Linked DNA regions of Microbispora sp. ZYX-F-249. The protein of the gene in region 2 interacts with the protein of the main gene of each other region in a pairwise test. Links are inferred from orthologs where the notes say so. Each region holds a gene or a part of one and is shown on either strand. Other genes may lie near its edges.

What was found.
Region 1: the proteins of ndk (region 2) and AAH991_RS13460 interact in binary tests that used the Escherichia coli proteins (3 or more experiments, as listed by UniProt). The link is inferred for Microbispora sp. ZYX-F-249 from one-to-one orthologs.
Region 3: the proteins of ndk (region 2) and AAH991_RS34445 interact in binary tests that used the Escherichia coli proteins (3 or more experiments, as listed by UniProt). The link is inferred for Microbispora sp. ZYX-F-249 from one-to-one orthologs.

Annotation. Positions count from the first base shown.
Region 1 is NZ_JBDJAW010000009.1:50,865-54,532, reverse strand. The notes cover bases 316-3,173. They hold AAH991_RS13460 (uracil-DNA glycosylase), read left to right. Parts: upstream 316-1,334; coding sequence 1,335-2,012; downstream 2,013-3,173. Other genes in these bases: AAH991_RS13450 (MOSC domain-containing protein), read right to left, coding at 2,760-3,173; AAH991_RS13455 (hypothetical protein), read left to right, coding at 2,037-2,405; AAH991_RS13465 (carbohydrate ABC transporter permease), read left to right, coding at 316-1,149. Also shown: AAH991_RS13470 (ABC transporter permease), read left to right, coding at 1-265; more of AAH991_RS13465, read left to right, coding at 262-315; more of AAH991_RS13450, read right to left, coding at 3,174-3,302; AAH991_RS13445 (hypothetical protein), read right to left, coding at 3,450-3,668. UniProt on the Escherichia coli protein: Excises uracil residues from the DNA which can arise as a result of misincorporation of dUMP residues by DNA polymerase or due to deamination of cytosine.
Region 2 is NZ_JBDJAW010000008.1:235,822-239,617, reverse strand. The notes cover bases 586-3,571. They hold ndk (nucleoside-diphosphate kinase), read left to right. Parts: upstream 586-1,866; coding sequence 1,867-2,277; downstream 2,278-3,571. Other genes in these bases: mreC (rod shape-determining protein MreC), read left to right, coding at 3,537-3,571; AAH991_RS13205 (rod shape-determining protein), read left to right, coding at 2,497-3,528; AAH991_RS13215 (hypothetical protein), read left to right, coding at 586-1,636. Also shown: AAH991_RS13220 (DUF4233 domain-containing protein), read left to right, coding at 1-101; more of AAH991_RS13215, read left to right, coding at 113-585; more of mreC, read left to right, coding at 3,572-3,796. UniProt on the Escherichia coli protein: Major role in the synthesis of nucleoside triphosphates other than ATP. The ATP gamma phosphate is transferred to the NDP beta phosphate via a ping-pong mechanism, using a phosphorylated active-site intermediate.
Region 3 is NZ_JBDJAW010000046.1:33,490-37,184, forward strand. Bases 278-3,162 are described here. They hold AAH991_RS34445 (5-formyltetrahydrofolate cyclo-ligase), read left to right. Parts: upstream 278-1,379; coding sequence 1,380-1,946; downstream 1,947-3,162. Other genes in these bases: glp (molybdotransferase-like divisome protein Glp), read right to left, coding at 278-436; galU (UTP--glucose-1-phosphate uridylyltransferase GalU), read right to left, coding at 441-1,346; AAH991_RS34450 (potassium/proton antiporter), read left to right, coding at 1,980-3,162. Also shown: more of glp, read right to left, coding at 1-277; more of AAH991_RS34450, read left to right, coding at 3,163-3,485. UniProt on the Escherichia coli protein: Involved in the removal of 5-formyltetrahydrofolate.

The DNA.
Region 1 (3,668 bases), on a different replicon or contig from region 2:
CACCGTGCCGCTGCTGTCGCCGGTGCTGCTCGTCGTCTTCGTCACCATGATCATCAACGTGCTCAAGGTCTTCGACCTGGTGTTCATCATCGCCCCCGGGTCCGTGCAGCCGAACGCCAACGTCATCGCGCTGGAGATGTGGCGCGTCTCGTTCGGCGGCGGCGGCAACCAGGGCATGGGTAGCGCGTTGTCCATCTTCCTGCTCGTCCTGGTGGTGCCGTTCATGATCTTCAACATCCGCCGGTTCAGGAGGGACGAGGGATGACGACCCTGGCCGAACCCCGGCACGCGCAGCCGGTCGCCCGCGGCCTGATCACGCGGGTGACCGACCGCCTCGGCAGCGGTGTCGTGCAGGTCTTCATGATCCTGGTCGCGCTGTTCTGGCTGCTCCCGACCCTGGGTCTGCTGATCGTGTCGCTGCGCGGCGAGACCGAGAACAACTCCTCCGGCTGGTGGACGCTGTTCACCAAGCCGGCGCAGATCACGTTCGAGAACTACTCGAACCTCCTCGCGTCGGGCTTCAGCTCGTCGTTCTGGAACACGGTGCTGATCACGGTGCCCGCGACCCTGCTGGTGATCGGCATCGCGGCCATGGCGGCGTACGCGTTCGCCTGGATCGAGTTCCCCGGCAGGGACACGGTGTTCCTCGTGGTCATCGCCCTGCTGGTCGTCCCGGTGCAGATCGCGCTGATCCCCATCGCCAAGCTGTACGGATTCCTCGGGATCTTCGGCTCGATCCTCGGGGTCGTGCTGTTCCACGTGGCGTTCGGCCTGCCGTTCGCCATCTTCCTGCTGCGCAACTTCTTCGTGGGCATCCCGCGCGAGCTGCTCGAGGCGGCGCGGATGGACGGCGCGCCGGAGTGGCGGATCTTCGCCACCGTGGTGTTCCCGCTGGCCAAGCCCGCGATCGCGTCGCTCGGCATCTTCCAGTTCCTGTGGGTGTGGAACGACCTGCTCGTCGCGCTGGTGTTCGCCGACACCGACAACCAGCCGATGACGAAGGCACTCCAATCCCAGATGCGGCAGTTCGGCACGAACGTGGACATCCTCGCGCCGGGCGCGTTCCTGTCGCTCATCATCCCGCTGGTGCTGTTCTTCGCCTTCCAGCGGTATTTCGTGCAGGGCCTGCTCGCGGGCTCCGTCAAGTGACCCGACCGGAGGCCCCGGACCATCCCGGGGCCTCCGGCATCACCCCGGTCGCCATGGGAAATGTCCCGTGTGTGGCGAACCGTGCCGAGAGGACGTCGGATGCCCGCTTCACGGGGGTAAGCGGGCATCCGATCTTTCCCCCGCCGGGCCGTACGGGGACGGAAAAGCCGATAGAGTGCGCGGACATGTCAGGACGTCCGTTGCACGAACTCGTGGAAGCCGGATGGGCCGAGGCCCTCGCACCCGTGGCCGGGCGCATCGCCGCCATGGGCGACTTCCTCAGGCAGGAGATCGCGGAAGGCCGCCAGTACCTCCCGGCGGGGGAGAACGTGCTCCGCGCGTTCAAGCAGCCGCTGAACGAGGTCCGCGTGCTGATCGTCGGCCAGGACCCCTACCCCACCCCCGGTCACCCTGTCGGCCTGAGCTTCTCCGTGGCCCCGGACGTACGGCCGCTGCCGGGAAGCCTGGTCAACATCTTCAAGGAGTACACGGCCGACCTCGGCCACCCCGCGCCGACGAACGGCGACCTCACCCCGTGGACCGAGCAGGGAGTGCTCCTGCTCAACAGGGTGCTGACGGTGATGCCGGGCAAGCCCGCCTCCCACCGGGGCAAGGGGTGGGAAGAGGTGACCGAGCAGGCCATCAAGGCGCTGGTCGCGCGGGGCGGGCCGCTCGTGGCGATCCTGTGGGGCCGTGACGCCCGCAATCTGCGGCCCATGCTGGGGGACGTGCCGTGCATCGAGTCGGCCCACCCCAGCCCGTTGTCCGCGCGCAGCGGATTCTTCGGCTCCCGTCCGTTCAGCCGGGCGAACGCCCTGCTGGAGCAGCAGGGCGCGGCGCCGGTCGAGTGGAAACTGCCATAACGGCTTGCCGATAGGATCACCACCATGAGCGATGGAACGGACACCGGTCGCTATCTGCGGCTCACCGTCGACCTGGTGGTCGAGGTCCTCGATGTCGACGCGCTGCAGGCGGCGGCGCTCGCCGAGATCCGCGACCCCCAGGCCGAGCTGGACGACGCCGAGCGGCAGGAGCAGATCGAGCTGGTCAACTCCGACAAGACGGGCGCGGCGGCCCTGCAGTGGCTGATCGAGCCCGATCACGTGCTCGGCCTCGTCGAACACGTCACCGAGGTCGAGCCGCGTGAGGCGATGCTCGGCGTCGAGCCGTCGGAGGGAGTCCTCGAGGACGAGGACGACCATGACCACGACCACGACCACCACCACGACCACGACGAGCCGGGCCACATTCACTGAGGCGTGGCCGATTCACCGCGGCCGGGTCTGCTGCGGCCGGGCCGCTGTTCACCGGCTGACGCGCATCCGCTGCGGCCGGTCTGCGAAAGGGCGTCGGGCCGGCCGGCGGGCCGGGCCGGCGTGCCCTGATCGGGCGGACTACGCCCCCCTCGCGGCGTCCCGGTCGTGCTGCAGCCGCCAGGACCGGGCGGCGCACTCACCTGATACAGCGAACGCCCGCCGGACTCGCGGGCTGGACGGCGGCCATGGCCCGTACGCCGCTGCCCGGATCGTCACCGGCGTCACACGCCCGCGCCACACCCCCGAGATGACCTCGCATGGCCGACGTCTCTCTGAGCGGCCGGTCTTCGGGGCTCACACCACCTGAAGAGGGCGGTGGGGGCCGGTCGGCGGCTCGACGCGGATCGGGTCGCCGGGCCGGACCTCGCCGCCCGCGAGGACGACGCCCATGATCCCGGCCTTGCGCACCAGGTTGCCCTCCTCGTCGCGGCCCAGCACCGCCTTCAGCAGCCCGTTGCGGAAACCGTCGATCTGCAGGCAGGGGTTGCGAAGGCCGGTCACCTCGACGACGGCCGTCTCGCCGAGGTGCAACCGCGTTCCGGTGGGCAGCGCGAGCAGATCGACGCCCCTGGTGGTGACGTTCTCCCCCATGTCCCCCGCCCGTACGGCGAAGCCCGCCTCACGCAGTTCGTCGTGCAACTCCGCGTGGATGAGGTGCACCTGGCGCAGATTCGGCTGACCGGGGTCGCGGGCGACCCGCGACCGGTGCTTCACGGTCACCCCGGCGTGGGCGTCCCCCTCGACTCCCAGGCCGGTCAGCAGCCGGATCGACTCCAGCGACGTCTTGCCGAAGGTGTGGGTCGCGCTACGGCTGACCGCCGTCACCCTGCTCGTCATGGTCCCTCCTCGTGGGCCGATGGCTCCATTCCGCGCACGAGGGCGAGGAGACGGTCAAGCAGATATTCGTCATCCGGGGCCTGCTCGCTGACGCCACGGCGCGTACCGCGCGCCCGCCGGTGACTGCGCTGAGCCGGGCGGGAGCGGTCAGGACGCGAGGACCTCCTCGCGCCGTCGGGCGAGGGACTCCTGCTGGCGGGTCAGCTCACCGCAGCGGCCGGAGATCTGGTCGACCATCGCCCCGACCCACTCGGCGACCTCGCGCACCGCCTCCCCCGTACGGGCGATCCGCTGGTGCTTGATCGCATCGGTGATGATGTTGTCGAAGAAGACGTCGGCGAACCAGCGGGTGTCCACCTTCGGCAG
Region 2 (3,796 bases):
TCCTCGTCCCGGTCATGTTCTTCCTCGGGGTGATCTTCGCTGCCCTGTGGATAACTGCCATCTTCGTCGCTCGCCGTGTCGAAGGGACGACGAAGCGCTAAAGTCGGCAACCATGGCCGTCCCTCCCGTACCGCAGGCTCGGACCGCCGCGCCGGTCCGTGCCGTGCGCGTCCCTCTGCTGGTCGACGTCGTCATCGGGCTGCTCACCCTGGTGGCCCTCCCTCTGGCGCTCGTCGCCATTCCGAACACGATCTCCGTCGTGGCGGCGCTGCTGCCGCCGGGCGTGTCGCAGGTCGACATGATCCGCGCGCACGGGCTGGCGCTGCCCGCCATGCTGGTGACCGTGCCGCTCGCCGCGGTCGCGGTACGCAGGTTCCGCGCGGCGCCGATCCTCGTCGCGGGGCTCACCCTGCTCGCGCTCGCCGACGTCGCCGGGGGGTACACCGGCACCGTCGCGCTGGTCGGCGTGCTGCGCGTGCTGCACGGGGTCGGCGCGGGCATGCTCGTGCCGGCCACGCTGGTCGCGGCCGCCGAGCGTTCCCGGCGCCGGGTGCTGCTGCCGATCTGGGCGGGCGCGCTCGCCGCCTCGTTGCTGACGGCCCAGGCGCTCGCCCTGTGGGCGATCCGCGACGTGACCTCGTGGCAGGTCACCCTCCAGCCGTACCCGCTGCTCACCGGAGTGGCGCTGGCCCTCGCCGCGGCGTACCTGGTGCTCTGGATGATCTCCGGTGACGGCGGGACCCGGACCGAGGGGGAGATCCTGCCCGCGAGCCGGCCGACGTCGGCCGAGCGCGGGCGGCTCGCGCTCGCGATCGTGCCGGCGGCGGCCATCGCGGTGCTGGGCGTGGGGATCACCTTCGACTGGCCGCCGCGCCTGGTCGTCATCGCCGCGGCGCTGGCCGTCGTGGCGATGCTGGGCCTCGCGGCGCTCGGCACGTTCGAGGGGCAGGGCGGCCGTACGCTCGCCTTCGTCAACGTCGCGGTCGGGCTGGTGGTGCTGCCGACGGCCGCGCAGATGACCTACATCGAGCTCGGCGGCCCACTGGGCGGTCCCGGCCTCAAGGGCCTGTGGGTGCCGTTCCTGGTGGCCGCGCTGACCGCGCTCGTGGCCGCCGTCCTCGCAGGCCGGGTGCCGGACGCGTTCACGGAGCGGATGACGGCCCTCGGTCTCGCGGCCGTCGTCGCGGGACTGTGCGCGACCTGGCTGCTGGTCCCGGCGCCGTCCGGCACGCCGCTGGTGGTGCCGTTCGTGCTGCTGGCCGGGGGGTCGGCGGTCGCGTTGGTCGGCGCGTTCCGCACGGCGGGTCTGGGCTCGGCGATGCTGGGCCTGTCGCTGTGTTTCCCGGCCGTGCTCGCGGGCTTCCTGCTGGGCACCGGCATCCAGGTGAACCGGCTGCGTGAGGCGGCCGAGACCGCGCGAGGCAACGGGAACGCCCTGGTCGAGGGGTTCATCGGCGCGCTGCACATGTGGGCGCAGATCGGCGGTTTCGTCGTGGTCGGAGTGATCGTGCTCTCCGCCGTCCTGACCCGGAGGGCCGCCGCCGCGCCGGGAGACGGCCAGGTGGTGATCCCCGCGCCGACGCCGTCCCCGGAGGAGGACGACGGCGCCCCCGGGGACGCGGGGCCCGCCCGCTGACGACGCCGGCCGAGCTCGCCGGTCGACCTCGCCGGTTGACCCGCCGCGCCGTCGACACCCGGCCTCGCCCGATCGGAGCGGCGTTCGCGGACCGGTAAGCTGCCGTTGCGTACAGAACTCCCCAGTTGGAGTTCCAGATGCTTGACGGGTGCGCCCGCGACCTGGACGGGTCACCATACGGCGAGCACGACGCCACGTGAGCCTCAGCAACGACCTTAGGAGAACAGACCGTGTCCGAGCGCACGCTTGTCCTGATCAAGCCCGACGGGGTCCGTCGCGGTCTCATCGGGGACGTCATCGGCCGCATCGAGCGCAAGGGCCTCAAGATCGTGGCGATGGACCTGCGCACGCTCGACGCCGAGACGGCCAAGGCCCACTACGCCGAGCACTCCGAGCGCCCGTTCTTCGGCGAGCTGGTGGAGTTCATCACCGGCGGCCCGCTGGTCGCGATGGTGCTCGAGGGCCCCCGGGCCGTCGAGGCGTTCCGCGCCCTGGCCGGCCTGACCGACCCGGTGAAGTCCGCGCCCGGCACCATCCGCGGCGACCACGCCCTGGAGATCGGCGAGAACGTCGTCCACGGCTCCGATTCGCCGGAGTCCGCCGCCCGGGAAATCAAGATTTTCTTTCCGGACCGTTTCTAGCCCTTGCCCCACGAGAGGCCCCGGTTTAAACCGGGGCCTCTCGTGTTTTTCCAGGTGGTGACCGAGCTTAGGCGGGGGGACGCCGGTTTTTCCGGGGGCTTGAGAGCGCGATGTGCCCAGTGATGAGCACGTGCCGTTACGATTCGAATGCGATGCGTCATCCCGCACACCCGCTGAACCCGGTAACCGCTAACCACCTGAAGGAAGGCTTCCTTCCGCATGGGCAGCAAGCTGACATTCCTGGGCCGTGACATGGCTGTCGACCTTGGCACGGCGAACACTCTCGTCTACGTCCGAGGACGCGGCATCGTCCTGAACGAGCCGTCCGTCGTCGCCATCAACGTCACGACTGGAAAGATCGTGGCAGTTGGAATAGAAGCGAAGCGGATGATCGGGCGGACGCCCGGAAACATCGTCGCGATCCGTCCCCTGAGGGACGGTGTCATCGCGGATTTCGATGTGACCGAGCGGATGCTGCGGTACTTCATCCAGAAGATCCACAAACGCCGTCACTTCGTGCGTCCGCGCATCATCGTGGCCGTGCCGAGTGGCATCACCGCGGTTGAGCAACGCGCGGTGAAGGAAGCGGGCTATCAGGCAGGGGCCCGCCGCGTGTACATCATCGAGGAGCCGATGGCGGCCGCGATCGGCGCCGGCCTGCCGGTCCACGAGCCGACCGGGAACATGGTCGTCGACATCGGCGGCGGCACCACCGAGGTGGCCATCATCTCGATGGGTGGCATCGTGACCAGCCAGTCGATCCGCGTCGGGGGGGACGAACTCGACCAGGCGGTCATCGCCTTCGCGAAGAAGGAGTACTCCCTGATGCTCGGGGAGCGCACGGCGGAGGAGGTCAAGATCGCCGTGGGGTCCGCGTGCGTCACGGGGGAGGACTTCCACGCCGAGGTGCGCGGCCGCGACCTGGTCAGCGGCCTGCCGAAGACGGTCGTCATCAGCGCCGAGGAGATCCGCCGGTCGATCGCCGAGCCGGTCAACGCGGTCGTGGACGCGGTGAAGTCGACGCTGGACAAGTGCCCGCCGGAGCTCTCCGGCGACCTCATGGACCGGGGCATCGCCGTGACCGGGGGTGGCGCCCTGCTGCGCGGCATGGTCGACCGGTTGCGCGAGGAGACCGGCATGCCGGTCCATCTGGCCGAGAACGCGCTCGACTCGGTCGCGCTCGGCTCCGGGCGGTGCGTGGAGGACTTTGAAGCCCTCCAGCAGGTGCTCGTGCCGGAGCCCCGCAACTAAGGAGCGTCATGAGAGACACCCGCCGCGCCCGTCTGATTCTCGGACTCCTCCTCGCCGTGGCGCTGATCCTCATCACCGTGGATCACCGGGCCGGGAACGACCACGTCCTCGGCCCGGTGCGCGGCTTCGTGGGCACCGTGTTCGGGAAGGCCGAACGCGTCGGCGCCGCCGTGACCCGCCCGATCACCGGGTTCGTCGGCATGCTGCGCGACGCGCCCTCGGCCAGGCGCGTCATCACCGACCTCCGCAAGGAGAACGCGCGGCTGCG
Region 3 (3,695 bases), on a different replicon or contig from region 2:
CGCGGAGCACCACGTCGCCCGCCCGGACGTCCTCGCCCGCCCGCCGGATCGCGTTGCCGGGCGGGGCCGGTCTGTCGATCCGTACGCGGGCGGTGCCGCCGTCGGTCCATTCGACCGGGACGACGGCGTCGGCGCCGGTGGGCAGGGGCGCGCCGGTCATGATGCGGGTGACCAGGCCGGGCCCGAGGGCGTTCAGCCCGCCGTCGCCGGCCGCCACGTCCCCGATCACGGGCAGCGTGACGGGCGCGGCGGCCACGTCCTCGGCCCGTACGGCGTAGCCGTCCATCGCCGAGTTGTCGAACGGCGGCAGCGGGACGGGCGAGGCGACGTCCTCGGCCAGCACGGCACCGAGGGCGGCGTCGATCTCGACCTCGAGCGGCGCGAGCGGGCGCACCGCCGCGAGGATGTCGGCGAGATGGCGGTCGACCGGCTTCATCGGCTCACTGTCCGGACTTGTCGAGGAACTCCCGCAGCCACGGCAGGAACTCGGGAGCGAGGTCGTCCCGGTTCGCGGCGAACTGCACCACGGTCTGCAGATACTCCAGCTTGTTGCCGGTGTCGTAGCGACGGCCGCGGAACAGCACGCCGTGCACCGGACCGCCCTCCTCCGGGCTCGCCGAGGCCAGCGTACGCAGGGCGTCGGTGAGCTGGATCTCGCCGCCACGCCCGGGCGGGGTCCGCTCCAGCACGCCGAACACGGCCGGGTCGATCACGTAACGGCCGATGATGGCCCAGTTCGAGGGCGCCTCGTCGGCCGGGGGCTTCTCCACGAGGTCGGTGACGCGGACGACGTCGTCCTCGTCGGTCGGCTCGATGGCGGCGGCGCCGTACAGGGAGACGTGCTCGCGCGGCACCTCCATCAGCGCGACGACGCTGCCGCCGTAGGTCGCGCGCACCTCGATCATGCGCTTGAGCAGCGGATCGCGCGGGTCGATGAGGTCGTCGCCGAGCAGACAGGCGAACGGCTCGTGGCCGACGTGCTGCTTGGCGCACAGGACGGCGTGGCCCAGGCCCTTGGGCTCCCCCTGCCGCACGTAGTGCATGGTGGCGAGGTCGACGGGCTCTTTCACCTGGTTGAGCCGCTCTTCGTCGCCCTTGGCGCGAAGAGCGTCCTCAAGCTCGTACGCTACGTCGAAGTGGTCCTCGATCGAGCGCTTGTTGCGGCCGGTCACCATGAGGACGTCCAGCAGCCCGGCGGAGACGGCCTCCTCCACCACGTACTGGATGGCCGGCTTGTCGACGATGGGCAACATCTCCTTGGGGGTCGCCTTCGTCGCGGGAAGGAAGCGGGTGCCGAGACCCGCGGCGGGCACGACGGCTTTGGTCACGGGATCGAAGTCAGCCATGAGTAGACACTAACGGAGCGGTCTTTGGACAAGATGAACCTACGTCGGCGCATCCTGCGCGCCCGGTCGGAACTCGATGCCGGGACGCTGCGCGAGTCGTCGGCGTCCATCCGGGAGTTACTCCTCGACCAGCCGTGGGTGCAGATGGCGGGCCTGGTCGCCTGCTACTGGTCGACCGGCACCGAGCCGTCCACACAGGGGCTGATCCTTGCCCTGTGGAAGCACGGCGCCACGGTGATCCTGCCGGTCCAGCGCCCGGACGGCGACCTCGACTGGGCGGTGTACGACGGTCCTGACTCGCTGGCGCCCGGCCCCAATGGGATCATGGAGCCCGTGGACGTCCGGCGCGGCGTCGACGCGATCCGTACCGCCGCGCTGGTCATCGCGCCGGCCCTGGCGGTCGACCGGGTCACCGGCGTACGACTCGGCCGCGGCGGCGGCTTCTACGACCGCGCGCTCGCCCGCGTCGGGCCGAACGTGCCGACGGTGGCACTCCTGCACGAAGGCGAGCTGATGGAAGGGGTTCCGGCCGAGCCGCACGACCAGCGCGTACGCTTCGCCGCCCTCCCGAGTGGAATCGCCCGTTTGGTACAGATGTGACAAGATTGACGTAATGGACGGCGAAGGGAGCGGGTGGGTCTGAACGTCTGGCTGCTCCTGTCCGCCGTCGTCGTCATCGCGGCCATCGCGTCCGTACGGATCGCGCACCGCACCGGCCTTCCCACGCTGCTCCTCTATCTCGGCCTCGGACTGCTGCTCGGTGAGGGCGGCATCGTCGGCATCAACTTCGACAACGCCCAGACGGCCCAGCAGCTCGGCATGATCGCGCTCGCCGTCATCCTCGCCGAGGGCGGTCTCACCACCAACTGGAACCACGTACGCGACGCCGTGCCGACGGCGCTCGTGCTCGCCACGGTCGGGATCGCGGTCAGCGTCGTCGTGCTCGCGGCGGGCGTCGCCGTCCTGCTCGGCATGGAGTGGCGGATGGCGCTGCTGCTCGGCGCGTTCCTGGCGTCGACCGACGCGGCGGCCGTGTTCTCCGTGCTGAGACGGCTGCCGCTGCCGCCCCGGCTCGCCGGGATCCTGGAGGCCGAGTCGGGCTTCAACGACGCCCCGACCGTCATCCTCGTGATCATGCTGAGCGCGGGCTCGACGCTGACCCTGTCGCTGCCGCACGTCCTGCTGGACACCACCGTCGAACTGGTCATCGGCGCGGCCGTCGGCCTCGCCGTGGGCCCGGCGGGGGTGTACGCGCTGCGCCGGGTCGCCCTGCCCGCCTCCGGCCTCTACCCGATCGCGGTGCTGGCGCTCGCGTTCGTCACCTACAGCGGGGCGACTCTGCTGCACGGCAGCGGGTTCCTCGCGGTCTACCTGACGACGCTGGTCCTGGGCAACGCCAAGCTCCCCCACCGCGCCGCCACGCGCGGCTTCGCGGAGGGCGCCGCCTGGCTCGCCCAGATCGGGCTGTTCGTCATGCTCGGCATGCTCGCGGATCCGCGCGAACTGCCGGGTGTGCTCGTCCCGGCCCTGGTGTCGGGCCTGCTGCTGGTCCTGCTCGCCCGCCCGGCGTCCGTGCTGCTGTCCGCGGCGGTCGCGCGGCTCCTGCGCCTTGGTGCGCTGTCGTGGCGCGAGCAGGTGTTCCTGTCGTGGGCGGGACTGCGCGGCGCGGTGCCCATCGTGCTGGCCGCGATCCCCTGGGCCGCCGGCCTGCCGGGGGCGAAGGGACTGTTCAACGACGTCTTCATCATCGTCATCGTGTTCACGATCCTGCAGGGGCCCACGCTGCCGTACCTCGCCAAGGTGCTCGGCCTGGCGGCGGAGGGCGAGGCGCGCGACCTCGACGTGGAGGCCGCGCCGCTGGAGGAGTTGAACGCCGACCTGCTGCAGGTCCGCATTCCGTCCGGCTCGCTCATGCACGGCGTGGAGATCTTCGAGCTCCGGCTGCCCGCGAACACCATGGTCACGCTCGTCGTACGGAACGGGCAGTCGTTCGTGCCCGCGCAGACGACCCGGCTGCTGGCGGGCGACCAGCTTCTCGTGGTCACCACGGCCGCCCAGCGGGAGACGGTCGAACGCCGCCTGCGCGCCGTGAGCCGCCGCGGCAAGCTCGCCGGTTGGTACGGCGAACGCGGCAACTGAGCGGAGCTGCCGAAGGGGTCACGGGCGAAAGGGACACCCGGGGGCAATAAACATGGCTGGAGTGGCGTTTGCGCTTGTTGATTGCGTACGATTAGCAATCGACCCGGTCGAGTGCCAGTCTCAGGAGGAGCGAGTGCCTACCTACCAGTACGCCTGTACCGCTTGCGGTGAGCAGCTGGAGGCCGTCCAGAAGTTCTCTGACGACCCGCT